Regions from separate parts of the Lysinibacillus sp. NPDC095746 genome, predicted to be linked through region 1. Evidence: riboswitches for the same ligand, from Rfam matches in the RefSeq annotation. Region 1 holds a riboswitch; the other holds the start of a gene.
What was found. A riboswitch is a leader RNA that binds a small molecule or an ion and turns the genes downstream of it on or off. The one in region 1 is predicted to bind S-adenosylmethionine.
Positions count from the first base shown of each region.

Region 2: it holds a riboswitch for S-adenosylmethionine, as region 1 does, so the genes downstream of both, ACIQ7N_RS17215 (bifunctional homocysteine S-methyltransferase/methylenetetrahydrofolate reductase) here and metA (homoserine O-acetyltransferase MetA) in region 1, are expected to answer to the same signal.

Region 1 is NZ_JBIWGL010000030.1:17,360-33,812, reverse strand. It holds gene ACIQ7N_RS19085 (ABC transporter ATP-binding protein) at 1-648, shown strand, start outside; gene ACIQ7N_RS19080 (branched-chain amino acid ABC transporter permease) at 664-1,536, shown strand; gene ACIQ7N_RS19075 (branched-chain amino acid ABC transporter permease) at 1,533-2,552, shown strand; gene ACIQ7N_RS19070 (3-oxoacyl-ACP synthase) at 2,549-3,553, shown strand; gene phaZ (intracellular short-chain-length polyhydroxyalkanoate depolymerase) at 3,566-4,477, shown strand; gene fabG (3-oxoacyl-ACP reductase FabG) at 4,461-5,192, shown strand; gene ACIQ7N_RS19055 (class I adenylate-forming enzyme family protein) at 5,209-6,675, shown strand; gene ACIQ7N_RS19050 (hypothetical protein) at 6,891-7,256, shown strand; gene ACIQ7N_RS19045 (methyl-accepting chemotaxis protein) at 7,597-9,291, shown strand; gene ACIQ7N_RS19040 (hypothetical protein) at 9,487-9,630, shown strand; gene ACIQ7N_RS19035 (YhdT family protein) at 9,873-10,136, shown strand; gene panF (sodium/pantothenate symporter) at 10,136-11,581, shown strand; gene ACIQ7N_RS19025 (TSUP family transporter) at 12,364-13,146, opposite strand; gene ACIQ7N_RS19020 (TrmB family transcriptional regulator) at 13,271-14,053, shown strand; gene ACIQ7N_RS19015 (nucleotide excision repair endonuclease) at 14,127-14,498, opposite strand; SAM riboswitch class I at 14,694-14,804, shown strand; gene metA (homoserine O-acetyltransferase MetA) at 14,941-15,876, shown strand; gene ACIQ7N_RS19005 (GerAB/ArcD/ProY family transporter) at 15,944-16,453, opposite strand, start outside.
Region 2 is NZ_JBIWGL010000024.1:21,159-37,611, reverse strand. It holds gene ACIQ7N_RS17225 (protoglobin domain-containing protein) at 1-1,189, shown strand, start outside; gene ACIQ7N_RS17220 (protoporphyrinogen oxidase) at 1,417-2,805, shown strand; SAM riboswitch class I at 2,931-3,029, shown strand; gene ACIQ7N_RS17215 (bifunctional homocysteine S-methyltransferase/methylenetetrahydrofolate reductase) at 3,346-5,193, shown strand; gene metH (methionine synthase) at 5,186-8,617, shown strand; gene ACIQ7N_RS17205 (GNAT family N-acetyltransferase) at 8,695-9,195, shown strand; gene desA (Delta(5) desaturase DesA) at 9,704-10,735, shown strand; gene ACIQ7N_RS17195 (sensor histidine kinase) at 11,202-12,347, shown strand; gene ACIQ7N_RS17190 (response regulator) at 12,364-12,975, shown strand; gene ACIQ7N_RS17185 (methyltransferase) at 13,147-13,689, shown strand; gene ACIQ7N_RS17180 (proline dehydrogenase family protein) at 13,862-14,836, opposite strand; gene ACIQ7N_RS17175 (ABC transporter permease) at 14,917-15,669, opposite strand; gene ACIQ7N_RS17170 (ABC transporter ATP-binding protein) at 15,666-16,397, opposite strand.

The sequences.
Region 1 (16,453 bases):
CAAGGGGTCAATTTTGAGGCAATGGAAGGGCAAGTAAGTGTACTGCTTGGTAGAAATGGTGCAGGCAAAACAACCACTTTAAAAACGATTATGGGCCTAACGCCTGCCTCAAAGGGAGAGGTGGAATTCCGCTCACAATCTATTAAGAAAAGCCCGACCTATAAAGTTGCAAAATTAGGAATAGGCTATGTACCAGAAAACCAAGGGATTTTTGCAGATTTAACAGTTGAGGAAAATATGAAAGTGGCCATGCGTAAAGAAGATACGGCTACTTTCGAGCGACAAAATTATGTGCTAGAGCTTTTTCCAGATCTAAAGAAATTTTGGAAGAAGGCTGGTGGACATCTTTCGGGTGGTCAAAAACAAATGCTGTCCATGGCAAGGGCATTTATCAATGATAGTAAATTAATGTTGATTGATGAGCCTTCTAAAGGACTAGCGCCGATAGTAGTAGAGAAAGTAATGGAGGCCATTGTTGAAATGAAAAAACAAACGTCCATCATTCTTGTTGAGCAAAACTTTATAATGGCGAGCCGAATTGGTGATACGTATACGTTGATCGATGATGGTAGAACAGTTCACTCGGGCAACATGCAGGATCTTATCCATCATGAAGAATTAAAACGAAAATATCTTGGAATCGGATAAAAGGTGGTGTACTTATTGGAGCTATTCGTCAATCTACTCATTAATGGCCTGGCAACTGGCATGTTAATTTTTTTACTGGCGGCAGGTCTGACGTTAATTTTTGGATTAATGGATGTTTTGAACTTTGCTCATGGGGGGTTATTTGTTTGGGGGGCTTATGCTGGCATATTTACGTATATATTCACTGAGAGCTTTCTCATTGGCGTTGTAGGTGCCATCGTAACAGGAGCTTTACTCGGGCTCATTACTGAAAAATTAATTATCACACCTGTGTATGGCAATCATATTCAGCAAATTTTAATTACATTAGGGCTGATGCTTGTGCTACAGGAGTTGATTAAAGTTGTTTTTGGTCCAAATGGTGTGGCAGTGAAAACACCGAGCTACTTAGCAGGCAGCTGGGAAATTGGAGACGTTATTATTATAAAATATCGATTATTTATTATTGTTGTAGGTTTTATCATTTTCGCTATTTTTCAATACATGCTAAAGAAAACGAAGATTGGGCTTATCGTTCGGGCTGGTGTACAGGATAAAGAAATGGCACAGGCACTTGGCATTCATATAAAGCGAGTATTTTTATATGTTTTCATGGTTGGCGCGGCATTAGCAGCACTTAGTGGTATGTTAATGGCTCCATATTCAGGTGTCATCTATGCGGAAATGGGTATGGAGTATGCGATTTTAGGCTTTATCGTTGTCGTAATCGGAGGAATGGGCAGTTTTTCAGGCTCGCTACTGGCAGCTATATTAGTTGGTTTAGCAGGTAGCTTTATGGCTTATTATGTGCCAGTGCTATCGCTTGCAGTCAATATGATTTTAATGGCCATTGTTTTAATTTTCCGTCCACAAGGTTTATTTGCTATGAGAAAGGAGAGATCGACATGACAATGAGGCTATCATTGCAGCATCTATGCTTTTTCCTCATAGTAGCGATTTTAGTACTTCTCCCTTTCGTTAATGATTCAAGGACGCTCATCATTTTATTAACGCAAATCTTTATTTTCGGTATTTTAGCGATGAGCTATGACATTCTCCTTGGCTATACAGGTATTGTGTCGTTCGGGCATGCGATGTTTTTTGGTTTAGGTGCCTACACAACGGCAGTTATGCTGAAACAAATGGAGCCAACACTTGCAACATTTTTATTATCAATCGTAGTAGGCATGTTGCTAGCGGGGTTTATTAGCTTCTTAGTAGGATTATTGACACTTCGATTAAAAAGTCATTTCTTTGCGATGCTGACATTATCTTTTTCGGGACTATTTTTAGTAGTGGCAGAAAAATGGCGTTCTGTTACATACGGAAATGATGGTTTTACGTTTAGAGCACCCGAAATGTTTAGAGATCGAATGACGTTTTATTTCATCGTGCTAGCATGCTTAGTCGTTATTTTTATTGCGCTATATCGTTTCGTTCACTCGCCAACTGGTCGAATTTTAATTGCTGTTCGAGAAAATGAACAACGAACAAAATCATTAGGCTATAACACCTTGTACTATAAAGTGATTGCATCAATTGTTGCTGGAACCGTTGCAAGTTTAGCAGGCTCCTTATATGCTGTGTCACTACGATTTGTCAATACGAGTGTGATGACAATGGACATTACGCTTGATGCATTATTAATGACGATTATTGGTGGTGTTGGCACATTAGTTGGACCTTTATTAGGGTCGGCTGTTATTGAATATGCCCAGCATGCACTATCGGGGTTAGCTCGTGATTATCCAATATTTGAACGATGGATTATCTTCTTTGGAATTCTTTATATTTTAGCTGTTATCTTTTTCCCAAAAGGAATTATTGGATCACTGCGCTTGATGTTTTGGAAATGGCGATTAAAGCATAAGGACAAAAATCAAACATCGGTTGTCCCGTCGCAGGAGAAGGAGCGATTTGAATGACAGTAGGCATTGTAAGCACAGGAATCTATATTCCACAAACGAAAATGACTTCTAAAGAGATTGCGAGGCTTTCCAATATTCCAGAGGATATTATTCGACAAAAAATGGGCATCTATGAAAAGCCTATTCCTGGTGAGCAAGATCATACAGTTCAAATGGGGATATGGGCGGCGCAGGATGCTATACGCAAAGCACAAATCGACCCGAAAGATATTGATGTTGTCATTTATATGGGAGAGGAGCATAAGGAGTATCCCTTGTGGACTGCCTCGATAAAAATGCAGGAGGAGCTAGGGGCCGTAAATGCTTGGGCATTCGATGTGCAATTAAGATGTGGCACGACCATTATGGCACTAAAACTAGCGAAAAGCTTAATGGCGTCGGATGATTCCGTTCAGACGATCCTCTTAGCTGGTGGCTATCGAAATGTTGATTTTATCGATTATAGCAATCCTCGAACACGCTTTATGTACAATTTAGCAGCTGGTGGTGGCGCTATCCTGTTACAAAAAAACTATGACAAAAATCGGTTATTAGAGGCGGATATTATGACGGATGGCTCGTTCTCAGAGGATGTAGTCGTGCCTGTCGGTGGTACAAAAAAACCTTTAACGCCTTCTGATTTAGAAAATAATTTGTATCAACTCGATGTGATCGATCCAATTGGGATGAAGGAGCGCTTAGAGCAAAAATCTTTAAGTAATTTTTTAAAGGTAATTCGAACATCCTTGGCGAAAAGTGGATTAAATGAAGGGGATATTCGTTATTTAGCGATGCTTCATATGAAAAAATCAGCTCATGACTATATTTTATCTGAACTCGGCTTGCAGCAGGAGCAATCCATATATTTACGAGAGTATGGTCATATTGGACAGATTGACCAAATAGTATCATTGCAGCTGGCGTTAGATGAAGGCCGTATCCATGATGGAGACATCGTCACACTTGTTAGTGCAGGTATTGGTTATGTATGGGGAGCTATTACGATTCGATGGGGATAAGGGGGAAATGCGATGTTAAAAACTGTTCAGCTATCTAATGGAGAAACGATTGCTTATCGTAAACGCCAAGGGGGAGAACGAGTTTTATTACTTATTCATGGCAATATGACATCCTCCAAACATTGGGACGTTCTAATTGATGCGTTGGATGAAAAATATACAATTTATGCACTGGATTTACGAGGTTTTGGTGGTTCATCGTATCATAAACCAATTTCTGCGATTAAAGATTTTAGCGATGATGTGAAGCTTTTTGTGGACGTCATTCAATTGAAACAGTTTGACATGATTGGCTGGTCAACGGGAGGAGCTGTATGTATGCAGTTTGTCGCACAGTATCCAGGCTATTGTCAGCAGCTTATTTTACTAGCTTCGGCATCTACGAGAGGTTACCCATTTTACACGGATTTAGGTACTGGCAATCAAGCTGCATTAAAAAGGGCATTTACCTATGAAGAAGTTCTTGTCGATACATTTAAAACAAAATTAGTACAGGGCTTCTATGATTCGAAAAATGTGCAAGGCTTACAGTCGGTCTGGAACGCACTTATATACACGCATAATCAGCCTAGCCCGGAACACTATCAGTCATATGTGGAGGATATGTTGACACAACGAAATTTAGCTGAAGTTTATCATGCATTAAATGTCTTCAATATAAGTGCTGTTAATCATGAGGTCGCCAAGGGTACTCATGAAGTTCAACACATTACCATTCCAGTTTTAGTGTTAAGAGGGGATCGTGATTATGTCATAACAGAAGGAATGAATGAAGAAACAATGCTCGATTTAGGCGCGAATGCACAATTCGTCAGTTTAAAAGACTGCGGTCACTCTCCATTAATTGATGATTTACCACAGCTTACAATTGAAATTGAAGCATTTTTAGAAATTGGAGGAAAAAATTATGCGTTTAAACAATAAAGTTGCCATTATTACAGGAGCAGCGAACGGGATTGGCTATGCTGCTGCTGAACGATTTATTGAAGAGGGTGCATTCGTTGTCATTGCAGATTTTAATGAAGAAGCAGGTATTTCAGCTGCCCAGCAATTAGGTGACCAGGCATTATTTGTGCAAGTAAATGTTGCAGATAGGGAAAGTGTCAAGAAGTTAGTGACAACGGTTATAGAGCATACGGGCCGAGTTGATATTTTAGTGAATAATGCAGGAATTACTCGTGATGCAATGTTAACAAAAATGACGGAAGATCAGTTTCAACAGGTGCTTGATGTGAATTTGACTGGAGTATTTCAGTGTACACAAGAAGTAATTCCACATATGATTGCTGCCGGTGGGGGAAAAATTATTAATACATCCTCTGTTAGCGGTGTTTATGGCAATGTTGGCCAAACAAATTACGCTGCCACAAAGGCCGCTATTGTTGGCATGACCAAAACATGGGCGAAGGAATTGGGGCGTAAAGGCATCAACGTGAATGCGGTTGCACCAGGCTTTACAGAAACAGATATGGTGAAAAAAATGCCAGAAAATGTGGTAGCACAAATGCGCTCCATCGTACCATTGCAAAGATTAGGAACACCTAGAGATATTGCCAATGCTTATTTATTTTTAGCATCTGATGAGGCTTCCTATGTCCACGGTCACACGCTTCATGTGGATGGAGCAATTATGATGTGATAAGGGGGCTTTCAAGATGTTTGTAGAGCAATCCTGGATTTTAAAACGTGCATCGCTAACTCCTAAACGTCTAGCATTGGTGAACTTAGACACTAAGGAACAGTGGACGTATCAGCAATTAACAGAGGAAATCACTAAATGGAGTCATTTTTTTGAGTGCCAAAACTTGCAAGCAGGGTGTCGTGTAGCCGTATTTGCGAAAAATCATATTCAGCTTTTTGCTGTCTTGTTCGCCTGCGGATTAAGAGGCCTTATTTACGTGCCATTGAATTGGCGTATGAGTACGACGGAATTAACTGATATTTTGACGGATGCTACGCCTTCTTTACTGCTTTACGATGAAGAAATGAAATGCCCTTTATCTTTCGAAAACATGCATTCCCTTCGTATAGCTAATGAAGGAGCTACGCTAACCATTCGAGCAGTAGACCTTAATGACCCTTGGCTAATGATTTATACAGGGGGTACAACTGGTAAGGCGAAGGGTGTTGTCCTATCCTTTAATTCTGTAAATTGGAATGCGATAAATACAATTATTAGCTGGGGCTTGAGCGATAGTGATTGTACGTTAAATTATATGCCGTTGTTCCATACAGGAGGTTTGAATGCCTTATGTATACCGCTGCTAATGGCTGGCGGTACAGTTGTTATTGGTGATAAGTTTGAGGCGGAAAAAGCTCTTAAGGCGATTAATCAGTACAAGACAACGATTTCGCTTTTTGTGCCAACAATGTACCAAGCGATGATTGCGGAGGATTACTTTAAGAGCAGTAGCTTCCCTTCCGTGAAAGTTTTTTTATCAGGGGGCGCACCATGCCCGTATCCAATATATGACGCATTTTTCAAGAAGGGACTATTTTTTAAAGAGGGCTATGGTTTAACAGAAGCAGGGCCTAATAATTTTTATATTTCACGAGAGGCCGCTTATTTAAAAAAAGGTGCCGTGGGGAAGAGCATGCAATTCAATGAAGCTAAAATTATCAATAGTGCAGGAGAAAGCTGTGCACCAAACGTAGTCGGAGAGCTATTAGTTAGAGGGAAGCATATGTTTCGCTTTTACTGGAATAATCAGCAGGAGACTGAAAAAATCATTCAAGATGGGTGGTTAAAAACTGGCGATTTAGCAATGATGGATGATGATGGTGATTTTTACATTGTCGGTCGCAGTAAAGAGATGATTATTTCTGGTGGAGAAAATGTTTATCCCCAGGAGGTAGAGCAATGCATTTTACGCCATCAGCGAGTGCAAGAGGTTGCGGTGATTGGAATGGTGGATGATTATTGGGGTGAAATCGTGGTGGCCGTTATCGTTTGCCGGGATAAGCAAGATACTATATTAGAGGAAATCAAAGAAATCTGTAGTAAGTATTTAGGTCGCTACAAAATTCCAAAAAAGATTATGTTCATCGATGAATTGCCAAAAACAAGTGTTGGAAAGATCGATAAAAAAGTATTACAAATGTATGTGAAAGCTGCGAATTAAGCCATTTTGCCTTGGAGAAATGATAGCTGTAGAAAAAGATAAAAAACGCTTGGATTCCAGGCGTTTTTTGCTGCTATTAAGTAACTTCTTATCCCTTAAAGACAGCTAGAAGAGGCTTTTACTTTGTGGCTATGTTAAAATATTGCGAGTGAAATCGGGTTTTTTACGATGTTATCAAGTATCAAGGAATAGAACGAAGAAAGGGCAGTACTAAAATGGAAAACGTATCGAATGTAGAAAAATTGGAATCAATAAAATCGTTACAATCGACAATCAATAAACTCGACAATGCCTTATCCCAGATGATTCAAAAAGGAGCAAATACTACCTTAGTAAAGAAAAGACTCAAAGCTGTTTGCATTGGATTAGCAATACTAGAAAACGTTTGGCATCAAAGCCCCCATCATTACACCCAGGAAGAATTAGCAGAGGCTCGCAATGTTCTTACTAGTTTATTTCCATCAATTGAGAAAGTATATGTAAAGTCAAAGGCTGGTAGTCCCCAAAAAACGCTTTTAGAAAGAAGAATTAAAGCGTTGGAACTAGCTGTTCTAGCGATTGATGAGCTTTCCAATAAATAACTTATACAACGGCATCTTTTCCAATATATGGAGAAATAATTTAAACTTCCCCCAAAAATGCTAGTGAGGATTGGTGACAGTAGAGACTGGACTTCTCCTTGAGGATTAGCGTCACAAATAAGAACTTATAGCGAAGTGAAGCGGCTCATCGTACCCTCTCAAGAATGCGCACAGTCGGAACAAAATAGAACCACACATTTCTCGAAACACCCTATAATGATTAAAAATGTTAATTTATTGATAATATATTGAAACTATTTACATAATGATGTTTAATAAACTTGGCTTATTTTTTATACATAATATTCCTAATAACTATGAGAAAGGAGAGAAAAATTTATTGCGTACTTTTAAAATTAGTACAAAATTTAATTTACTTTTAGTGGGAGTCATCCTATTTTTAAGCGTTATGATTGGATTTGTTTCCCATATACAAGTAAAACAAATTATGCGTAACAATTTTGAACAGAGCATAACCCATATTTCAAAGGTTGGTTATTTGCTGCTAGAGGAACGATTTAAGGGAGATTGGGCTATACAAGATGGGGAACTTTACAAAGGGGATACAAAAATCGTTAATCAGGAAGACTTTGTAGATGAGGTGGGAGAAAGCATCGATGGCGGTGTAACCATTTTTCAAGGGTCAAAAGGACTGATCACCAACCTAAAGCTAAATGGAGAACGTTTAGTGGGCAAAGATGCTGATCCAAAAGTCGTTGAAAATGTCATGAATAAAGGAGAAACCTTTATAGGTGAAGCTGATGTAGTAGGAACGAAATATTTAACACTCTATGCACCGATTAAAGATGCAAATGGAGACATCATTGGCATGTGGTTTGTCGGTGAAACAATAGATGGGATTAATACAATTATTTTTGCCTTTATCGGTAAGCTTCTCATTGTATTGTTCATCGGAGCAATCATAGCTGTATTAGGTAGCTTCCTTTTCACAAGAGCATTTGTGAAACCGCTTCATGAAATAAACAATCAACTACGAGATATTGCGGATGGAGAAGGAGATTTAACAAAACAGTTACAAATTAATTCCAAGGATGAAGCAGGGGAGCTAGCGCAATCTTTTAACAAAATGCTGACAAGCTTAAAAGTATTAATGCAACAAATAGCACAATCGTCTAAACAAGTTGATGTATCTTCTGATGGCTTAACAACTAAATCACAGCAAACAGCAGCTATGACGAGACAGCTAACGTCAACATTAGAAGATATAGCGGATGGTTCAAAAACGACATTACAAAGCACAAGTGATAGCCTAACTGCCATGCAGGAAATGGCCATAGGCATTCAACAAGTTGCTGAAACCGCTTCAATTGTTTCAGATGCTGCTGATTTAATGAGTGATGAGGCTACACAAGGCAATGATTCTTTGAATCGTGTATTGAATCAAATGACAATAATTAATGAATCATCTAACAATGTAGAGGCACAGGTCCGTATATTAGGTGATCAGTCACAGCAAATTGGCAATATCGTTGATGTGATTACAAACATCGCAAATCAAACGAATTTACTGGCCTTAAATGCAGCTATTGAAGCGGCTCGTGCTGGTGAACAAGGAAAAGGCTTTGCTGTCGTTGCTGATGAAGTTCGCAAATTAGCAGAACAATCAAAGGAATCTGCTGATCAAATAGCAACACTTATTCATTCCATTCAAAATGATACAGCCAATGTAATTTCGGCTATATCTAGTAACTCGAAGGAAGCTGCGTCAGGTATGGATGTTGTAGATGATACAAAACTGGCCTTCCACAAAATTATGCAGTCGATTAAAGGAGTTAGCACGCAGTTGCATGACATCTCTGCCGTGACAGAGCAAATGTCCGCAAGTGTTGAAGAAGTTACTGCCTCAACAGAAGCAATGGCACGCATTGCGAGCAAGGCAACCGAAAGTACGGAGCACGTGACGCTAACAGCGAAGGAGCAATTAGCTTTCATAGACAATATGGCCTCTTCAGCCAAAGAGCTGGCACAACAGGCAGACGAGCTTCAAAGCTTATTAAAAAAATTTCAATATTAAGGAACGTTGAAAAATGCTTGGATATCCAGGCGTTTTTCAATTTTTATAGGAAAAAGAGGGTTATTTATTTTATTGGAAAAAATGTAAAATGACAGAATTTTGCAGCGCATAGAGATTAAAGAAATTGAGGAGTTAAAGCTAGTAGGTTTCGGGTTTTATGTCCTGTTGATACAGTTCAAAAAACGAGTTGGCGAAATGAAACATGTAGAAAATTCTTCACAGCAAGTAGGTGCTTTTGTCGTAGATCATGATTTTGAAGATGAAGATGATTACTGGGTTTGTGTTGAAGTACATAAAGGGGCCAATTATAAAATAATGGATACCTATAATGTGGATTGAAGCGAATAAATTGCAAAGACTTAAATGGCATCTAGAAATATTTCATAGCTAGGAAGATAGCGAAAATTTAGATGTGGAGCTATTAGATACCATAGATCTAATGTTAAATACGAAATAGGGGGAAAATCTCTGTTAATCGTTATTTTAAAAAAATAGCTTGAGCTATTCATATTTATTTTTTCACAAAGGTTCCCATAATACGAACATATCAGTAAAATAGAGTAGGTTAGGGGGACTGTATTTTGAAAGATCAACGCTTTAAAATTGCGCATCGAGAGGCGCTTATCGGTATCGGGCTTGTTATCGTTAACTTTGCGATTTGGTTTGGCTTTGCCTATGGACTTGGCTCTGATGATCCAACAAGCTATACGTATGTATTCGGTTTCCCTGCATGGTTTTTCTATAGCTGTATTGCAGGGACAGGTTTTATGATTATATTAATCTGGGTCGTCATGAAACTCTTTTTCAAAGAAGTACCATTTGATGATGAGGAGGTGGATCAATAATGCATTGGCAAGTTATTTTTCCACTGCTATTATTTCTAATCATCATCTTTGGTATTGGGATCTGGTCAAATAAGTATGTACGCTCTTCCAATTCATTTTTACAGGAATACTTCCTCGGTGGTCGTGAAATGGGGGGCTTCATCCTTGCTATGACAATGATTGCTACGTACGGTAGTGCAAGTAGCTTTATAGGTGGACCAGGCGTTGCATACACGAAAGGGCTTGGCTGGGTATTGCTGGCGATGGCGCAGCTTCCTGCAGGTTATTTCGTCTTAATGATTTTAGGGAAGAAATTTGCTATTATCGCAAGACGTTATCAAGCCATCACGTTAATAGATTTTTTACGAGAACGCTATAAGAGTCATGCTATTGTTATCCTATCGGCCATTAGTATTATCATCTTTTTATTTTCTGCAATGATGGCCCAATGGGTAGGTGGTGCTCGATTAATAGAATCATTAACTGGCTTAAACTATACAACTGCACTCTTTATATTTGCGATTTCGGTATTAGTGTATGTAATTATTGGGGGCTTCCGTGCCGTTGCACTAACGGATACGGTGCAAGGCTCTATTATGGTTATCGGAACCATTATTTTATTAATTGGGACAATCATCGCTGGTGGAGGAATCGATAATATTATGGCCTCACTTGTCGCTGAGAATCCGAATTTTGTGTCTCCATTTGGAGCTGAAGGTGAGTTAACGCCATTATACGTATCTACATTTTGGATTTTGATTGGTGTTGGAGTTGTGGGACTTCCACAAATCGCAGTTCGTGCTATGAGCTATAAAGATTCTAAAAGTATGCATTTAGCTATTATCATTGGCACTATTGCCATTGGAACAATTATGTTTGGGATGCATCTAATCGGTGTTTTAGCACGACCAGTGATACCGGGTATTGAAATTGGTGATAAAGTTATGCCGATGCTAACATTAAAGGTTTTACCACCATTTTTAGCTGGCATTGTTTTAGCTGCACCGATGGCAGCAACGATGTCTACAGTCAACGCATTACTGATGCTTGTAAGCTCCACAGTAGTGAAAGATATTTACTTAAATTATATAAAACCAACAGCGAATGATACGGAAATTAAGCGTGCAAGTTTTATTGTTACGACAGTGATTGGTTTAGCCGTCGTCGTTTTTGCACTAAATCCACCAGATTTATTAGTATGGCTAAATTTATTCGCTTTTGGCGGACTTGAGGCAGTCTTTATTTGGACCGTCGTATTAGGACTATATTGGAAAAAAGCCAATAAGTATGGTGCTATTGCGTCAATGATTTCGGGTATGATCCTTTATATAATCATTGATCGTTTTTATCCTTCTGTCTTTGGTATGCACACCGTGACAATTCCAATCGTCGCTTCCTTAGTCATATTTGTTATTGTTAGCTTATTAACAAGTCATAAATTTAAAAATGAAAAGTTGTTTATTTAAATTAGAAAACGCCGTAGTAATAGAATTTCTACGGCGTTTTATATTGCAGACAATAAGTGATGGATAGAATGTCCAAAATCGTGGATAGAACATTCGAAATCGCGGATAGAATCTCTGGATTGATGGATGAAAGTTCGAAATGATGGTAAGAACCTCCGGAGCGAAGAAAGAATCAGTGAAGCGACGGATAGACCTCCGAAGAGACGGAAAGAACCACTGGAGCGACGGATAGACCCTTCAAATGATGGATAGAATCACCCAAAACGTGGATAGAACATTCGAAATCGTGGATAGAATCTCTGGATTGATGGATAGAAAGTTCAAAGTGACGGAAAGCCTCTCCGAAGAGACGGAAAGTCCCTCTGTAGCAACGGATAGACCCTCCAAATGATGGATAGAATCACCCAAAACGTGGATAGAACATTCGAAATCGTGGATAGAATCTCTGGATTGATGGATAGAAGTTCAAAGTGACGGAAAGACCCTCCCAAGTGACGGAAAGCCTCTCCGAAGAGACGGAAAGTCCCTCTGAAGCGACGGATAGACCCTCCAAATGATGGATAGAATCACCCAAAACGTGGATAGAACATTCGAAATCGTGGATAGAATCTCTGGATTGATGGATAGAAAGTTCAAAGAGACGGAAAGTCCCTCTGAAGCGACGGAAAGCCTCTACTGAGCGAAGGATAGGACCCAAAAATCCCCTCCGAAATGACAAAAAGCCTCCCAAAATTAAAGAAACAGAACGCCAAAATTTATCGACAAGCTAAGACACCGTAGAGCTAGATATCTACGGCGTTTTTTATGTAATCATAAGCATTTTTAGTTAACAAAGTAATCGTTACAATAATAAATAATACGCGGACAAAGCTGCTACCTTTTTTAATCGCCATACGTGATCCTACAAATGCACCGGCAATTTGAGCGATACCCATTAGTAAACCATAAGCATAATGAATCTGACCTAAGTAGGCGAACATTAAAAGGCCGGCAAAATTACTTGCTAAGTTTAAAAATTTCGCGTTTCCTGCTGCCTTTAAGAAATCGAAGCCGACTAATAAAAAGCTGAAGATTAAAAATGAGCCAGTTCCTGGACCAAGAAACCCATCATAAAACCCAATTGTAAATAACAACAGCATGAATAGGACTAAGTGCGTAAACTTTAAATTTTTGACTGCAGCTACTGAACCCCAATCTTTTTTAAAGATTGTATAGACGGCAACAGCAGCAAGCATTATGAGCATAAGTGGTTTTAGTAATTCGGGATTAATCAAATGAACGGTCCATGCACCAAAAAGTGATCCCACAAAGGCTAGGGGAAAGTATTTAATAACCGAACGAATTTCTAGCTGACCAGATCGATAAAAAGAAATGGTTGATGTTAAAGAACCCATGGTGCCGGCAAGTTTATTAGTGGCTACTGCCGCTGCTGGATTTAAACCAGCAAACATAAGGGCAGGTAACGCAATTAAGCCTCCACCTCCAACAACTGCATCCACAAAGGCGGCTAAAAATCCAAAAGATATTAATAATATGACTACATTTACATCTACTTCAAATAGCATGTTTACACCTCTTTTGATAGTTACTACTGAAATAGTAACTAAATTTCACTTTGCTGTAAAGAATTATTTTTTATTGGCTTATCTTCATAGCCTTAACTTATAATAAAGGAAATGGAGGGATCGAATGGTTGAATTAATCGCGCAATTAAAAGAACTAGGATTCACAGAATATGAAGCGAAGGCCTATATTGCACTCGTACAAAATAGTCATGTTAGTGCCTATCAAGTAAGTAAAAACTCCGGTATCCCTCGTGCAAGAATATACGACATACTTGATGTACTTGTTGAAAAAGGGTTAGTACTGAAAGAAGAAACGGCAGATCAAACGATATACTCTTCCATTCCTGTCGCTGTGTTTTTACAGCAAATTCAGCAACGTTGGCAATCGAATTTCACATCGATTAGTGATCAATTAGAAAAATTAGAAGTAAAAGAGCAGGAAGCGGAGCATAAAGTTGTCACGATAAAAGGAAAAGAGGCAATCGTCAATTATTGTCAGTCATTATTAAAAAAAGCGGAGAAAAAAGTCATATTATCGATGTGGGAAGATATGTATGGGGAATTACGAGAAGCTATACAAGAGGTCGCACAGCATATTCCGATTCATGGTATTACATTGAATGTGGATGAAAATGTTTCACCCTTAGATCAGCATCGTACTACACAATATACGAGAAAAACTTCTACGCCACATTGGTTTATTTTGTCTGTAGATGGTCAAGAGATGATTTATGGTCACTCTCCGGCAAAACACGAAACGGCTTTTATTACCAATGATCCTGTTCATATTTATTTATTAGAGGATTATATCTGGCATGACGTGCTTATTAATCGCCTTTTAAAGCGCGATGATACGGAGCTTGAGGAATGGATTACGAAAGAACGTAAAGCATTTTTCTTAGAATGAAAGTATTGAAAAAGAATCTGCAAGCCGTCATGTACATTACATAAGGCGAGCAGATTCTTTTTTTCGTTAATTATTAATAAAATACTTTATCGACATTGTATTTAGCGCGGAATGAATTGATCGCGTACGTTTCATAAATTTCACGTTCCATTGGATCTTCCACTTCATACACTTCAATTTTGAAAACTTCATCACGATGATTTTTCATCGGTGACACATTGTCCTCAAAATGCTTTTTAATACGTTGACGAATTTTACGTGCTTTCCCTACAAATAAAAGTTCGTTCTCTTCATTGTAGAATAAGAAAATACCACCCTTTTCACGAGTGATTTTATGGAAGTCGATAAAACCATGGTATGGTGTGATTGGTACATCTCCTGGCTTTAAATCTTGTTCGCGTTGGCGAATTACTACATCTGGTTTTGGAAAATCAATTTTAATCAAACTATTCACGTTCCTCTCTGTTACTAAAGGTATATGTTAACATAAGTACAGCATGTTTACCATCAAATAATGAATGTAAACATTCAAGTTTAGTGTTAAACAAATGACATCATGACATGCATGATTAATAACAAAATATTCTATGTATTATTGATATTCTTAATTGTTCATGTTACAATTCTTTTTAATTAAATAATCTTATCATGAGAAGTTGAGGGATTTGGCCCGATGACGCTTCAGCAACCTCTAACGAAAGTTAGAAAGGTGCTAATTCCAGCAAAGGATTTATCCTTTGAGAGATAAGAGTGGACGTGGAAAAATCCTTCTCATTCTATCTCTTATGGAATGAGGGGGATTTTTTAATTTCATCGTTTGATATTGAGCTTTGCGCAGGGCCCGTGCATTGATGGAACAAAAGAAATAAAAGAGAGGGGAATGCAAGATGCCAATTAATATTCCGAAAAACTTACCAGCTGGAGAACATTTACGTGAGGAAAAAATCTTCGTTATGGAAGAGGACAGAGCGAAAACTCAACAAATTCGCCCGTTAAATATATTAATTTTAAATTTAATGCCAGAAAAAGAAAAAACAGAGCTGCAATTACTTCGTTTATTGGGGAATACACCGTTACAAGTGAATATTACATTTTTAAATACAGCTACGCATGAATCGAAAAATGTTAGTAAATCACATTTGCAGTTATTTTACACAACCTTTAATCAAATTCGTCATCGCCGCTATGACGGCATGATTATTACGGGTGCACCAGTAGAAAAAATGGCATTTGAAGAGGTAAACTACTGGCAGGAAATTTCAGAAATTATGGATTGGTCCAAGGCAAACGTAACATCGGTTTTACATATATGTTGGGGTGCACAGGCAGCGTTATACCATCATTACGGTATCGGTAAAATAGAGCTTCCTGCTAAATGCTCAGGTGTATATTCGCATGTTATCACAGATTTAACAGTGGATTTAGTACGTGGCTTTAGCGATTCATTTACGGCACCACATTCACGTTATACATCTGTTTCAATTGATGAAGTACTTAGTCATCCTGATTTACGATTACTATCTTATTCGGAAGATGCTGGTGTTTTCATTGTGCAATCTAAGGATAATAAAAATATTATGATTACTGGCCATCTTGAATATGACGCGACAACTTTAGCTGATGAGTATAGTCGTGATGTTGCGAAAGGATTAGATATTGATGTACCAGTAAATTACTTCCCACATGATAATCCAGCAAATGAACCGATTAATTCGTGGCGTGCCCATACACATTTATTATTCTCGAATTGGTTGAACTACTATGTTTACCAAGAAACACCATACGAATGGGATTTCGTTGATCAAATTGAATATCATATTTAACACTGTAGCAATTAAAAAAATGATGATCTTTTATATCTCAGGGTCATCATTTTTAACATTATGCTTTTTAATTTTCTGATGAATGTTTATCTCTATCACTGCTTGGAGCATTACCGGTATCGCTTTCATTCTGTGTTGTATTACTGCTACTATCACTTTGCGAAGGATTTTCGCTGTTACTAGCACTTTGTGTAGTAGTTTCGTTATTACTACTATTTTCATTTTGAGTAGCATTTCCGCCATTGTTGCTACTTGCACTTTGTGTAGAATTATCATTATTATCACTACTTGCATTTTGAGTAGCATTTCCACCATTGTTGCTACTTCCACTTTGAGAAGAATTTCCACCATGGTTGCTATTATTATTTTGAGTAGAGTTACCGTTATTACTACTACCTGCACTTTGAGTAGCATTTCCGCCATTACTACGACTTTCAATCTGTATACTACAATTACTTTGTGAATTATTTCCTTGATTCCCGTTAATTTTGCGAATTTTCGCGACAAGTAGTAAAACTAATGGTAATAAGATTGCGAAAAAAAAGGAAAAAATAGGCCAGATTTCTCTATTGTAAAT
Region 2 (16,453 bases), on a different contig from region 1:
GCTTAAATTGACAAAGAAGGATTTACAATATTTAAAAGCCTTTCAACCTTTTGTAGAAGCCAATATTGATAATATTGTTCATCGATTTTATGAAATGATTGGAACTGAACATAGTTTAGTAGATATTATTAATAGACATAGTTCTGTGGAGAAGCTGAAAATTACATTACGACGTCATATTATTGAAATGTTTAATGGTAAGATTGATAATGAATTTTATCAAAGACGCATAAAAATTGCTAAAGTGCATGTCCATATTGGCCTTAAAACACAATGGTATATTTGTGCGTTTCAAGATTTAACTGCGTCATTTATTGACTTGGTTGAAGAACATGTTGTTCATCCAATAGATCAGCTTAATACAATTCGAGCTATCTCGAAAATTTCCAATTTTGAGCAACAATTGGTTTTAGAGGCGTTTGAGCACACAATTGAGCAACTTCATGAAAAAATAGAACGTAGAAAAGAAGCGATAGAGCAAGAAATCGTAAAGTCTTCGGAATGTCTTGCCACAATATCTCAAGAAACGAACAATTCATTTCATCGCTTAAGTGGACAATCAGAGGAAATTAAACAACTAGCGAAAAAATCACTTCAAGTGTCGACTATGGCTGAGAGTCAGGCATTAGAAGGGCGTGAACGTTTAAAGAGTCAATCGCAAAATATGAATACTATTATTTGCTCACTTGATGATATAGCGGAAAATATTGCACAGTTGACAGATATGTCAAAGGAAATGGAATCGATTATGAATGTTGTGACAAATATTGCTAATCAAACGAACTTGTTAGCTTTAAATGCCGCAATAGAAGCTGCTCGTGCTGGAGAAGCGGGTAAAGGCTTTAGTGTTGTTGCAGATGAAGTGAGAAAACTATCGATTCAAACAAAGGAATCTGTCACATCGGTAGCAACGTTACTACATAAAACGAATGAACGGACAGATAAACTTGTTCATTCGCTTAGTAATATTCAAGAAGAGGTAGCCTCTGGTGAGGAAAATATGGTTCAAACGGAAGGCCAATTTACTAACATATTAGAAGCTATGACCGAGGCGAAAGACCAAAATGGTCGGATGGAAAAAGAAGTACAGGCAATAGCAGAAGTACTAAGTGAATTAGGTATTGCCTTTAACGAAGTGGAAAATTCAGCTGGAAAATTAGCTAGCTTTGCACAAAATTTAAATGAATGAAGAGAAAATTGTTGATACATACATTAGGGCACAAATAACACTATATTAACGGTTAATAGATAATTTCCGTAATGAAGGTAAAAGCCTCTAGCGAATATATGATGAAAAAATGGAGCTGTCCAATGTGCTGGATAGCTCCATTTTTGCTAAATTTGTAAAGGGTTTAACGTAATTTTCGATAAAAAAAGTTTATACTAAATAAAGAACAAAAAATAGGGGCGGTTAATATGAAAACAGTTGTTGTATTAGGTGGCGGAATTACGGGATTGTGTACGATGCATTATTTACAACGCCAAGTTCAGGAGAAAAACTTAGATGTAAAACTTGTGCTTGTTGAAAAAAATACATACCTTGGTGGCAAGCTGCACTCTTCATATGAACAAGGATTCATCATGGAAACTGGAGCAGATTCTATTGTAGCGCGTCATAAAGGTGTCATGGAGTTAGTAGAGGAACTGAATTTTGCACAAAATCTAGTCTATAACGAAACAGGTATTTCGTATATTTACACAAATAATGAGCTACATGCCATTCCAACAGACTCAACATTCGGTATCCCTATGAGCTTACAATCTCTCGAGGAAAGCACGCTTGTATCAGAGGAAGGTAAAAAAGAAGCGTTAAAGGATTTAACAATGCCGAATGAAAGGTTTACAAAGGAAAGCTCGATTGGGGAATTTTTAACGTATTATTTAGGTGAAGAGCTTGTTCAAAACCAAATAGCACCGGTACTTGCAGGTGTATATTCTGGAGATTTAAATCAACTTTCAATTGCTTCTACTTTACCGTATTTAATCGATTACAAAAACGATTACGGTAGTATTATTAAAGGTTTCGATGCAAACAGGGAACAATTTGTGAAAGCCGCCAATAAAAAATTTATTTCATTTAAAAATGGTTTATCGTCACTAATTGATCGACTTGAAGAAACATTAACGGATGTAGAAATTATAAAAGGGATTGCTACTACTAGTGTTAAAAAGCAGGAGAATCTATACGCAGTTACGTTAGCAAACGGTAAAATGATTGAAGCAAATCATGTTGTATTGGCACTGCCTAATGAAGCGGTACAAAGCTTATTACAGGATGACTCTTTGAACGGCTATTTTGAACAATTTAATACTGCATCCGCCATTACGATTTATTTAGGATTTGATGTTCCCGATAATAGATTACCTGCAGATGGAACAGGCTATATTGTGTCACATAATTCGGATGTTATCTGTAATGCAGCAACGTGGACAAGCCGCAAGTGGAAACACACTTCAGCAGAAGGAAAATTACTTGTACGACTTTTTTATAAGAGCATTAACCCCGAGTATGAGAAATTGCGTATGATGTCAGATGAAGAATTAGCGGTTGTAGCTCTAGAGGACGTAAGAAAAAGCTTAGGAATTGAAGAAAAACCAACTGTTATTAACGTGACGAAATGGATCGACCAGATGCCGAAGTACGACTTGGCACATCGTGAAGCGTTGCAAGGTCTCTTACAAGAGCTCGAGAAAAACTATCCAAATTTATCAATAGCAGGATGCTCTTATTTTGGAGTAGGCATAGGTGCGTGTATTCAAAATGGTAAAAAAATTGGTGAGGAACTTGTAGAAAAACTATCGTAATTGTTTAATATAAATCAAAATTTTATGAATTTCGTAAAAATTATCCTTTGTTCAGTGAAATAGTCTTGACTCAATCGTTCGTAAACGATATGATTCTTTTAATTATTTAAAAAATTCATACTAAATTCTTATCAAGAGAAGCAGAGGGACTGGCCCTATGAAGCTTCAGCAACCAACTTATTGTCAGGTGCTAAATCCAGAAGACCGTGTGTCGAAGATGAGAAGGAAAACAATTACGAAACGTAAAAGCCTTCTTTTTTTGTGAAAGAAGGCTTTTTTATTTTAACTTTTTTTCGGCTGATGTCCAAACATCAGTCGAAATAGAGGAACTCAGTCTAAGAACGCCACGTCCTGTGGCAACGACTGAGTGACCAACTTCGTGTTGACCTAAAGCCTTCGGCGGATGTCACGGAATCGGCAAGGAGTTCTTAGCGGATAGTACGCTAACTAACCTGCAGCGTGCAGGCCTAAGCACAAAGCCGATTCAGAACGAATTATGCCGAGGCATAATTGATAGAAAAAGAAAGAGAGGTTAGTTTTATGGGATTGCTTGAAAGGTTAAAAACGCATGTTCTTACAGCAGATGGTGCAATTGGTACAGTTTTATACGGCTATGGCTTGGAGTACTGTCATGAGGAAATGAATGTACAGAGACCGGAATTAATTGAAAAGATTCATAGAGAATATATAGCTGCTGGTGCCGATATTATTCAGACGAACACTTACGGAGCTAATGCCATAAAATTAGCCCGCTATGGATTAGAATCTCGTGTACAGCAATATAATGAAGCTGCTATAACGATTGCAAAACGTGCAGCAGCGGATGGTGGGCAATTTGTGTTGGGTACTATTGGGGGAATCCGTGGTATTCGAAAAAGTGATGCAACGTTAGAGGAAATCTTAGCAACTATAGATGAGCAGGCAACGGTTTTACTTGCAGGAAATCCAGATGGCCTTTTACTTGAAACCTATTATGATTTTGAAGAGCTAACAGCGACTTTATCAATGCTACGAGCTAAAACCACATTACCGATTATCGCTCAAGTTTCTATGCACGAACCCGGAGTATTACAAAATGGAATGAGCTTAAATCACGCCTTACATGAACTTGAAGCGTTAGGTGCTGATATCGTAGGTGTTAACTGTCGTTTAGGTCCTCACCATACTATCCAAGCATTTGAAGGGGTAGAGCTTCCTGAGCAGGCATTTATGTCAGCGTATCCGAACGCCTCTCTTCTTGATTTAGAGGATGGGCGTGTCGTTTATGAGTCGGAGGCTGATTATTTTGGTCGAGCAGCTGTAGAGCTTCGTGATCAAGGGGTGCGTTTAATTGGTGGCTGTTGTGGTACGACACCAAAGCATATTGCTGCAGCGAAAAAGTACTTAGAGGAGTTATCCCCGGTTGAAGAAAAGTATACAAAGCCAGAAAAAATAGAGATTGTTCGTGAGGCAGAGCCAGCAAATTATGAGCCATTACATGAAAAAGTAAAACGTGAACGCTCGGTTATTGTGGAGTTAGATACACCAAGACATTTAGAAATAGAAGGCTTTATTAAAGGGGCAAAGAAAATATATGAGGCGGGCGCGGATGTAGTCATGATGGCAGATAATTCACTTGCTTCTCCAAGGATTAGTAATGTCGCAATGGGTGCCTTACTGAAAGAAACGCACGGGGTACGCCCGTTAACCCATATAACATGCCGAGATCGAAATTTAATTGGTCTTCAATCACATTTAATGGGATTAAATGCACTAGGAATTCATGATGTTTTAGCGGTTACTGGAGATCCGACAAAGGTAGGCGATTTCCCGGGAGCAACTAGCGTTTATGACGTATCATCAATGGAGCTAATCCAATTAATAAAACAGTTAAATGAAGGTGTTTCGTTCTCAGGGAAACCGCTTCGTAAAAAGGCAAATTTCTCTGTAGCGGCTGCATTTAATCCTAATGTCCGTGTACTAGATCGCGCTGTCTCTCGATTAGAAAAGAAAATTGAACATGGGGCAGATTATTTTATTTCACAGCCTGTTTATACAAAGGAAAAAATCGTGGAAATTCACGAGGCGACAAAGCATTTAGAAACGCCAATTTATATAGGTATTATGCCAGTAACGAGCTATAAAAGTGCGGAGTTCTTACATCATGAAGTACCAGGCATCAAGCTATCTGATGATGCGTTAGCACGTATGAAGGCTTGTGGTGATGATAAGGAACGCGCAACAATAGAAGGCATTGCAATTGCTAAAGAATTAGTAGAAGTAGCAGCGGAATATTTCAATGGTATTTACCTCATCACACCATTTTTACGCTATGATATGACGCTAGAATTAATGAAAGTTATTGAGCAATTGGATGAACAGAAAAAAGGGGTAAGTATAAATGGCTAAGCACATGATTGAAGAGCAACTAGAGAAACGAATATTAATTCTTGATGGCGCAATGGGAACAATGCTACAAAATGAAAATTTATCGGCAGAGGATTTTGGCGGCGAGGAATATGATGGCTGTAATGAAAATCTTGTGCTAACTAGACCAGATGTGCTTGAAAAGGTTCATAGAAAATATTTAGAGGCTGGAGCAGATATTATTTGTACAAATACATTTGGGGGTACACCACTTGTATTAAATGAATATGATCTAGGTGCGAAGGCAGAAGAAATTAACAAACGTGCTGTTGAAATTGCACGCAAAGTAGTAGATCAGTTTTCAACATCCGATTGGCCACGTTTTGTAGCGGGAGCGATGGGACCAACTACAAAAACCCTATCTGTTACAGGTGGAATTACATTTGATGAGCTAGAGGAAAACTTTTATGTTCAAGCAAAGTCATTAATCGATGCCGGGGCGGACGTTTTGTTGTTAGAAACTAGTCAGGATATGTTGAATGTTAAGGCGGGAACATTGGGGATATCTCGTGCTTTTAAGGCTACTGAAAAAGAGCTACCTGTGATGATATCTGGAACAATTGAACCGATGGGAACGACACTTGCCGGCCAAACAATTGATGCTTTTTACATTTCCATCGAGCATATTAAGCCATTGTCAGTTGGCTTAAACTGTGCGACTGGACCAGAGTTTATGACTGATCATATTCGTTCACTAGCAGAGCTTTCAACAGGCTATATTAGCTGTTACCCGAATGCGGGCTTACCGGATGAGGAAGGCTGCTATCATGAGTCACCTGAATCATTGTCACAAAAGCTAAAAGGCTTTGCGGAAAAGGGCTGGCTAAATATTGTCGGAGGTTGCTGCGGTACAACGCCAGCACATATTGCGGCTATCAGAGAGGTGCTAAAGGACGAAAAGCCTCGTCAATTACAAGATGTGACGCATGGTCATGTAGTATCAGGGATAGAGCCATTGGTGTATGACGACTCTATGCGTCCATTATTTATTGGAGAACGGACAAATGTCATTGGTTCTCGTAAGTTTAAAAATTTAATTATTGATGGGAAGTTTGAGGAAGCAGCAGAAATCGCCCGTGCTCAGGTGAAAAATGGAGCACATGTGATCGATATTTGTTTAGCAAATCCTGACCGCGATGAACTAGCGGATATGCGTGGCTTTATGCAGGAGGTTGTAAAAAAAGTAAAAGTACCTCTTGTGATTGACTCGACAGATGAAAAAGTAATTGAGGAAGCACTTAAGTTTTCTCAAGGGAAAGCTATCATTAATTCTATTAACTTAGAGGATGGCGAGGAGCGTTTTGACGCTGTTTTACCGCTTGTGAAAAAATATGGAGCTTCTTTAGTTGTAGGTACAATTGATGAGCAAGGCATGGCGGTTGATCGACATCGCAAGCTAGAAATTGCTGAACGTTCATATAAATTGTTAACAGAAAAATGGGGTATTGCTCCTGAAGATATTATTTTTGACCCATTAATGTTCCCAGTAGGTACAGGAGATGAGCAATATATTGGCTCGGCACTTGAAACGGTAGAAGGTATTCGCCTTATTAAGGAGAAAATGCCACGGACATTAACGGTGCTTGGTGTAAGTAATATTTCGTTCGGATTGCCACCAGTAGGTCGTGAAGTACTGAATGCCGTATATTTATATCACTGTACACAGGCTGGTTTAGATTATGCAATTGTGAATACGGAGAAGCTAGAACGTTATGCATCCATTCCTGAGGAGGAAATTAAGCTAGCAAATGATTTACTCTTTAATACAAATGATGAAACTTTAGCTGTCTTTACAGATTTCTATCGTGATAAAAAGAAAGAAAAAACAGAGGCGGATATTCCGAAAACAGTAGAAGGTCGCTTAGCCTACTATATATTAGAGGGTACAAAGGAAGGGCTTATTGAAGATTTAGATGCGGCTCGTGAAATTTTCGAAACACCGCTTGAGATTATTAATGGGCCTTTAATGGATGGAATGGCAGAGGTTGGCCGTTTATTTAACGATAATCAGCTGATCGTAGCAGAAGTATTACAATCAGCAGGGGTTATGAAGGCCGCAGTAGCGCATTTAGAGCAATTTATGGAGAAAAATGAAGAGAATGCTGGTAAGGGGAAAATGGTACTTGCTACTGTAAAGGGCGATGTGCATGATATTGGGAAAAATCTTGTCGATATTATTTTAAGTAATAATGGCTATAAGGTCATTGATTTGGGTATTAAAGTAACACCTACTCAGTTAATAGAAGCGATTCGCAAGGAGAAGCCGGATTTCATCGGGCTTTCAGGCTTACTTGTAAAATCAGCACAGCAAATGGTTATTACTGCTCAGGATTTCAAAGAAGCGGGTATTGACGTACCTATTTTAGTAGGAGGAGCGGCATTATCTCGTCGCTTTACTGAAACAAAAATTGCCGGCGAATATAATGGACCTGTCATTTATTCCAAGGATGCGATGCAAGGCTTAGAGCAGGCAAATCGATTAATGGGGACAGATACACGTGCCGATTTCTTAGCTGAAATTAAGGAATCTCGTGAAAAACGCTTAGAGGCAGACGAAAAAAGAGCGGCTCGCCCTGCTAAAGAAATAATGATAAAGCCTGTACGTACAGTAAAGGAAGCGTCTGTCTTTCTTCCAGCTGATTTACGACGCCATGTAAAGAGAGAATACGCTGTTTCGCATTTGTATCCATATGTTAATATGCGGACTTTACTTGGACATCACCTAGGTTTAAAAGGTCAAGTACAGCAGTTGCTTGATGCGGGTGATGAAAGAGCAACAGCGTTAAAAGATTTAGTCGACGACTATTTACAAAGTGACCTATTGAAGCCGTCGGGTGTGTATCAGTTTTTCCCTGCTCAAGCCGATGGGGATGATGTAGTCGTTTATGATCCAACAGATAGCCAAACAGAAATTGAACGATTTACCTTCCCTCGTCAGCAAGTTGAACCGTTTTTATGTCTTGCAGACTTCCTTAAAACGGTAGAAAGCGGTGAAATGGACTATATTGCCTTAATGGTGGTAACAGCAGGACGAGGAGTTATGGCGCAGGCTCGTCAACTAAAAGAGGAAGGGAAATTCCTCGAAAGTCATGCATTACAATCTACTGCCCTTGAGCTTGCGGAAGGTTTCGCGGAACGTATGCACCAAGAAATTCGCGATCAGTGGGGCTTCCCAGATGCGACAGATTTTACAATGCGTGATCGTTTCGCAGCAAAATATCAAGGACAGCGCTTCTCATTCGGTTATCCAGCATGTCCGAACCTAGAGGATCAAGAGAAATTGTTTGGCTTATTAAAACCGGAGGACATTGGTGTACATTTAACGGAAGGCTTTATGATGGAGCCAGAAGCGTCTGTTTCAGCAATGGTCTTTGCACATCCAGATGCTCGATATTTTAATGTGTGATGCTAGAAAAAGTAGTGAAATCTTATGTAATAGAAGTAATTATGCCAGGCATAATTGATGGTTAGGACGTGAGCATGATGATTCGATTCATGGAAAAGAAAGATTTACCCGAGATTTTAGATATTTACAATGACATTATTTTAACGAGCAAAGCTGTTTATCGATATGAAACACAATCGTTAGAAGAAAAAAAGCAATGGTTCAAGGAGCAGCAAACGCTCGATAATCCATTGCTAGTTTTTGACGAGAATGGCACAGTAGCCGGCTTTGCAACATATAGTCAGTTCCGTCCATATCCTGGTTACAAGCACACAATGGAGCACTCTGTATATGTGCATAAGGATCATTACCAAAAAGGAATAGCGTCACAATTAATGCAAGAGCTAATTCGAACTGCTAAAGAGCAAGGTGTAAAGACACTTGTAGCGGGCATTGATGGTGAAAACATCGGAAGTATTAAAGTACATGAAAAACTAGGTTTTGAATATGCAGGTACAATTAAAAATGCAGGCTATAAATTTGGACAGTGGCTAGATCTTGTATTTTATCAGCTACAGTTAACTGGACCAAAAGGATAGAAAGGGTATGACATTCATATTCTTTCTTTATAATATGTGAATCCTAGCTATACTTTTTTGTTCAGCTTGCCTACTCATACTAATGCTATATTTAAAAGCTTATCACCAAAAGTTGGAGATGAAATATGCATTTGTATAATAGGTTGATCTTTGCGGCTGGGCGACTCCTTGGGGATCAGCGATAGAGGAACGAAGGCTAAAACCATCAAATCCTCTGATAACGCCTTCGTGACCAACCTCGTGTGGCCCGAGACCATGCAGCGAAGCGTCAGCAACAAATGTTTTCTGTGCGAAAGCGAAGCGTCAGCTACAATGCACCCAGCTGGAACGGAAATCAACTCCACTTTATGGTGAGAAGCCATATTAATTTATTTTTATTCTATTGTACACATGAAAAAGGGTATGACAAATGTCATACCCTTTTTATGATGTTTGCTTCTGTTGTATGATTATACTCTTGTTTTATGATGAGGTCATAAGGAAAAAAGGAAATGAGGGAGTAAAAACGATGGCAACAGATCGAGAAAAAACAAAAAAACTGCGTCAGGATGTAGCACCATTTGCGAAGTCTGATACAGCTAAAAGTATTTTTCAAATGGTAAATACAATTGTACCTTTAATCGCTCTATGGGTAGCTGGTTATATGTTAATGGATATTTCACCATGGCTAACAGTTGGATTAAGTGTAATTTCTGCTGGCTTTGTCGTACGAACATTTATTATTTTCCATGATTGTACACACGGTTCATTTTTCAAAAGTAAAAAAGCAAACGACTGGGTTGGTTTTGTAACTGGAGTGTTAACTTCATTCCCATATGAAAAATGGAAGCGTGAACATACAATTCACCACGCAACTAGCTCGAACTTAGACAAACGTGGTATCGGTGATATAGATATGATGACAGTGGAAGAGTTTTTACAAGCATCTAAAGGACAACGTTTATGGTATCGTTTTTACCGTAATCCATTCGTTATGTTCGGCTTAGGTCCACTATTTATGGTGTTAATATTAAATCGCTTTAATCGTAAAGACGCTAAACAGAAGGAACGCTTTAACACACATTTAACAAATGTCGTTATTGCTGGAATTTGTATAGCATTAATTTACTTTATGGGCTGGCAAGCATTTTTATTAGTACAAGGGATAACACTATTTGTAGCTGGTTCTCTTGGTATTTGGTTATTCTATATCCAACATACGTACGAGGATTCTTATTTTGAGCATGATAAAGAATGGGATTATGTAAAGGCTGCTGTCGAAGGTAGCTCGTATTATAAATTACCAAAGCTGTTACAATGGGTTACAGGCAATATTGGCTTCCACCATGTACATCATTTAGCCCCTCGTGTTCCAAACTATAATCTTGAAAAAGCGCATAATGAAACACCGCCATTACACACGGCGACAACAATAACATTACGTACAAGTTTAGAATCATTACGCTATAAACTATACGATGAAGACCAAGGTAAGTTTATAAGCTTTAAAGAAGTTAATGAAATAATTAAACGAAAAGCAAGGGGCAGTATTGCTGCTTAGTAGAATTTTTTCAGCCATCTCTTCTAAGGGATGGCTGTTTTACGTAAACGGGTTGCATAGTGCAGATAAAGCAATTACTGTCCTCATCACCAAAAGTTGAGGATGACATTTTTAAGACATAGCTTGTATATAAGTTAATCTTCGTTTCGACTGGGCGACTCCTTGGGGATCTGCGATATAGATGAACGAAGGCTAAACCTTCAGATCTTGTGATAATGCCTTCGTGACCGCTACGTTACACTACACTTTCGCACAAAAACATCGTGTTGCCCCAAGCGGATCATCGGACGCCTGAAGCATCAGCTATAAAGCGCCTAGACGGAACGGAAATCAACACTACGTTATGAAAATAGCCCATTACTAGGGGAATGTTATTATATGGATAATGCATTAATAACCATGTACAGGCATAAAATTAATTTTCTTGTTATAATAAGGGAAAAGTAGGAAAGAGCGTGAGATTATAATGAGGAAATGGCCCAGTATTATTCCGAATAGTCCAATGCTCAGTGTATATTTATGGATTATTTTCTGTTTCCTACCGTTTTTCTTCATTTTTAGGAAATCATCTTATATAGAAATATCAGTAGGTATTACATTTTTAATGCTATATTTTATTTTCTATCGATTTTCCATGAATTCGAAAAACGGTCTTGTTTATATGTGGATTAGCTTTGAAATGGTCATTAATATCGTTATGACTATATTATATGGCTATGTGTATTTATCGATTTTCACAGCATTTTTTATTGGGAATATTCGTAAACCTGTTGGCTTCTATATTATGTATGGACTACATATTGGCTTTACGGTTATCTCTACAGGTGTTGGCTTTTTCGTTGAGCTGCACTTATTTTTATCACAACTACCATTTGTTGTTTTAACGATTCTAGCGGTTGTGCTACTTCCACTAACGATTTATGCAAAAAATAAACGCGAAAATTTAGAGGGGCAGCTTGAGACTGCTAATGAACGAATAGCTGAGTTAATTGTTTTTGAGGAACGCCAACGTATTGCACGGGATTTACATGATACGCTCGGCCAAAAGTTATCGATGATAGGCTTAAAAAGTGACTTAGCTTCAAGATTAATTGAACGTGATCCACAGCAAGCTTTAATAGAGATTAAGGATATTCGTCAAACGGCAAGTATCGCATTAAAAGAGGTACGTGAATTAGTATCGGATATGCGAACAGCAAGGTTTGAGGATGAGCTTATGCGTATTTCTCAAATATTAAAGGCTGCTGAAATGGAATTTGTATTTGAAGGTGATAAAGATAATTTACAAGTTCAACCACTTGTAGAAAATGTATTATCCATGTGCTTAAAAGAGGCAGTGAATAATGTCGTTAAGCATAGTGGTGCTACAAAATGTGAAATTGCCTTCCATCAAAATTTTAAGGAAGTATATTTAGTTGTTCGTGATAACGGGCAAGGAATCACTAAAAAGCAAGCTTGGAAAACGGGTAACGGTTTAAAGGGAATGCGAGAACGGTTAGAGTTTATAAACGGTTCTTTTAAAATCGAAAGTGAAGAAGGCACTACATTAACCGTGTCGATTCCAGTGGCGATTACGCATCAGAAGGTCAAAGAAAATCTGAAGAACATATAGAAAAGAGGATTGCGACATGATACGAATTGTAATTGCTGAAGATCAGGGTATGCTATTAGGCGCACTGCGTTCATTACTTAGTATGGAGGATGATATGGAGGTCGTTGGATTAGCAAAAAATGGTGAAGAAGCACTGGCGCTTGTTGAAGAGCATCGGCCTGATATTTGTATTATGGATATTGAAATGCCCGTGAAAACGGGATTGGATGCTGCAGAGGAACTGCATAGCACAGGTTCTGATTGTAAAGTGATTATATTAACGACATTTGCAAGGCCAGGTTATTTTGAACGTGCAAGAAAATCCAGCGTTCGTGGCTATTTACTAAAGGATAGCCCGATAGAAGAATTGGTCAGTGCCATTCGTACAATTATAGACGGCAAAAGAATATATGCGCCAGAACTCGTTGATTTTGTCTATGAGGATGATAGTGAAAATCCTTTAACTGACCGAGAGAGCCAAGTACTGACACTTGTTGCAGAGGGAAAGACGACAAAAGAAATTGCTGCAGAATTATTTTTATCGGCAGGGACTGTCCGTAACTACATTTCCACTATTTTAGAAAAATTAAATGTTGGGAATCGTATAGAAGCTATTGCCCGTTTTAAGGAAAAAGGGTGGAATAAGTAAGAATACACTTAGACCTAAGATAAAATTAAAAAAATAGACAAAAGGCATTGAATAAATTTAAATTCAGTGCCTTTTGTCATTATAAAAGAATAATCGGTATTGTATATTTTGACTACTAATGATAATATTTAGTAAATGTAAAACGTTTTAATGGGAAGGATGGAAATGATTATGAAAAAAATTACAAAAATTACTTCAATAGCTTTTTTAGCAACAACATTTGTCGTGACAAGCGCAAACCCTTCAGCCGTTTTTGCTGCAAGCAACGATATAGTTGAGACAGAGTCATCTATTCCATTAGAAAGTAGTATGGATAAAGCGGTTCAGGCAGCATTAGTTGGACCTGAAATCAAAAAACTAGATGTACTAGGTCATGAATTTAATATAAAACCTGTTTCTATTTCGAAAAAGGATCATTTAACAGTTGTAAATGGGCAAATCTCTCATCATTTAAGCTGGCGTCCAGATGATCAGTTATACTACCGCATTGAAAAAGAAAATGGAGAAGTAAAACAAGTGGAGATCAAAATTGATCGAGGCGGATGGACAAGTTTATCTGCTCCATTTATTGCTACATTAGCGCAAAAAAATGATATCCCGATTACACTAGAAATGATCCAAGAGCTTGGGCAAAAATTAGGTAGTTTTATTGATGGTAAATGGGAGTATGCAGCAGAAGCCATTGTTTCAACCATTGCTTTACATGTTGAATAATATAAAACTTTAATCAGTGGGGCTTTTTCACCCTCACTGATTATTTTTATTACACGTTTTTAAAATTGAGTGAGGGAAAAGCGGTTTAGTGTTGGTCTGTGGGAAGTACGTTCTTGAAAGACTAAAGCCAGAAGCTTATTCAATTATGCTTCTGGCTTCTTTATGTGGGACCTTATTTTTTACGTTTTGTTAAACGTCCAAGAACGAATGCACCTGCTGCTACAGCAAGCACTGTATTCGTTTTTTTCGTAAATACTTGTTTAGTAACAAGATTAAGATTTTGAGGACGCTCCGCTAAACGGCGCATAAAGTAGCCGTACCAATCTTCGCCGAATGGTACATATACACAGAAGTTATAGCCTTCTTTAGCAAGCTCTTTTTGCATATCTGTACGGAAGCCGTAAAGCATTTGGAATTCGAATTTATCAAGTGGGATATTATTGTCAGCTACAAAACGTTTTACGTGTGCAATAACATTATGGTCATGTGTTGCGATAGACGTAAATTTACCGTGTAGTAAATGATATTCGATTAACTCGATGAAATTTAAATCAATATCTAATTTATCTTGGAAAGCAACTTCTGCAGGCTCTTTATAAGCACCTTTTACGATACGAAGGCGATAGTCATTGAATTTTTCGATATCGTCCTTAGCGCGGTAAAAGTAAGATTGGATAACAGTACCTACATTATTAAACGTTTTGGATAGCTCTTCGACCATATCAAAGGATGTTTGTAAACGACCGTAGTCTTCCATGTCAAAGTTAACGAATATATCATATGCTGCTGCTTTTTCTACAATTTCATATAAATTATCGTAGCAAAAATCAACATCAATATCTAAACCTAATTGAGATGGCTTTAACGAAATATGTGCATCAACGCCATTTTCATGAATAGCCTCAATTACAGCAAGGATTTGTTCTTTAGCTTTTGTTGCTTCTTCTTCAGTTGAAACAAATTCCCCTAAATTATCTACTGTGCAAGAGATTTTATGTGCGTTAAGCTCTTTGATGCTCGCAATCGTTTCTTCAATATTTGTACCAGCTACTACACTTTGTGCTCCTAATTTTAGTCCGTATTTTTTTGCAGCACTATTTAATAGTTGGTTTTCAGATAAATGGATGAAAAAATCGCGTAATAACATGGTCATTCTCCTCACTGCATTTCTTTTTTTTCTATATTATAGCACAATTTAGAAAATAAATATTGTTTTTACTATAACAATTATTTTACTTCAAGTAGTTGCATGCGCTCATTAAAAAGTGCAGGATAGCTTAAAAAACCTATCATTATGCTTGATAATGTCGCTGCTGTTAGTAGGGCGAAAATGATTAATAGTTGGAATTGCACCGCTTGAATAGGGTCTGCTCCGCCAATTATTTGGCCACTCATCATACCTGGTAATTGAACTAGACCAATTGTTTTTTGGCTTTCAATTGTAGGAATCATACTGGCCTTTATCGCATTCATTAGCTGTCGATGAATTGCCTGTTTTGGTGTGCCGCCTAACGACAAAATTAACTCAATTTCGTTCTGATGACTAGCAATTTCCGATGTAAAACGATTTAAAAATAGAACCGATAATACCATTGAATTACCAATCATCATGCCGCTAATTGGAATAATATACTGCGCTGTTGCAGGTACAATATCAAAACCTAGCAATACTCCTTGCGTAACAAATTCTACTACAATAAGAGTTAGTGCTATTTTCCATGTAATACCTGTAATACCTTTCCCTTTTTTACGAGCATTTAGTGTTGCTACTATAACCATTAAAGTAACCATAAGGAAAATATAAATATAGCTTTGAGCATCAAAGACAAATTTTAAAATGTAACCTACGGCAAGTAGTTGAACAATAGAACGAATAGTAGCGATAAGTGTATCTTTTTCAAGTCCTAGCTTTAAGGTTTTTGACAGTAGAAGAGGAATTAAAACAAAAATTAACGTTAAGGAAAGCGAAGTATACGTCATACATTCACCCCCTGTACAAATTCAGCGACCCGTGGATTTTTAGGTGCGTTAAGTAAGGAACTTTCTCCTGTTTCAATTAGTTCTCCATCCATCATGACCCAAGTATAGTGTCCGATTGTCAACGCTTGCTGTAAATTATGAGTGATCCAAATGATTGTGACATTAAACTTTTTATGGATTGTAGCAATAAGTGTCTCAATTTCTTGCACGGATTGACGGTCTAGTGCAGATGTGATTTCATCTAGCAATAAAATGGAGGACTGATTAATAAGTGTTCTTGCAATAGAGACTTTTTGTCGTTGTCCACCTGATAATTTATTTGTTGGGCGTTGTAAAAAGCTTTGATCGAGTCCAACGTCTCGTAAATATTGGATAGCTTCTTGCTCTGTAAGCTTTTCTCCTTGTAACGAACGAGGGAGTGCAAGATTATCGAATACAGTTCCTTCTATCATTGGGGCTGCTTGAAGAGCCATACTCACATACCTTCTTAAAGCAGTTGGCTCGTAAGTAGAAATGGCTTGATTATCAATTAATATTTGACCATCTGTAGGAGATGATAGTCCATTGCACAATTTAAGTAGAGTTGTTTTGCCAGCACCTGAAGGGCCGACTAACGTAGTGATTTTTCCTTTTGGGAATGAACCAGTAATCGATTTTATTATCATCTTGTCATTCGATGAAAAGGTGACCTGTTGAAAGTGAATGGCAGGCTCATATGAAGTATTCATAAAGTTAAAACTCCTTTATACTAATAGGTAAAATAACTGTAGCATGAAACAAAGGG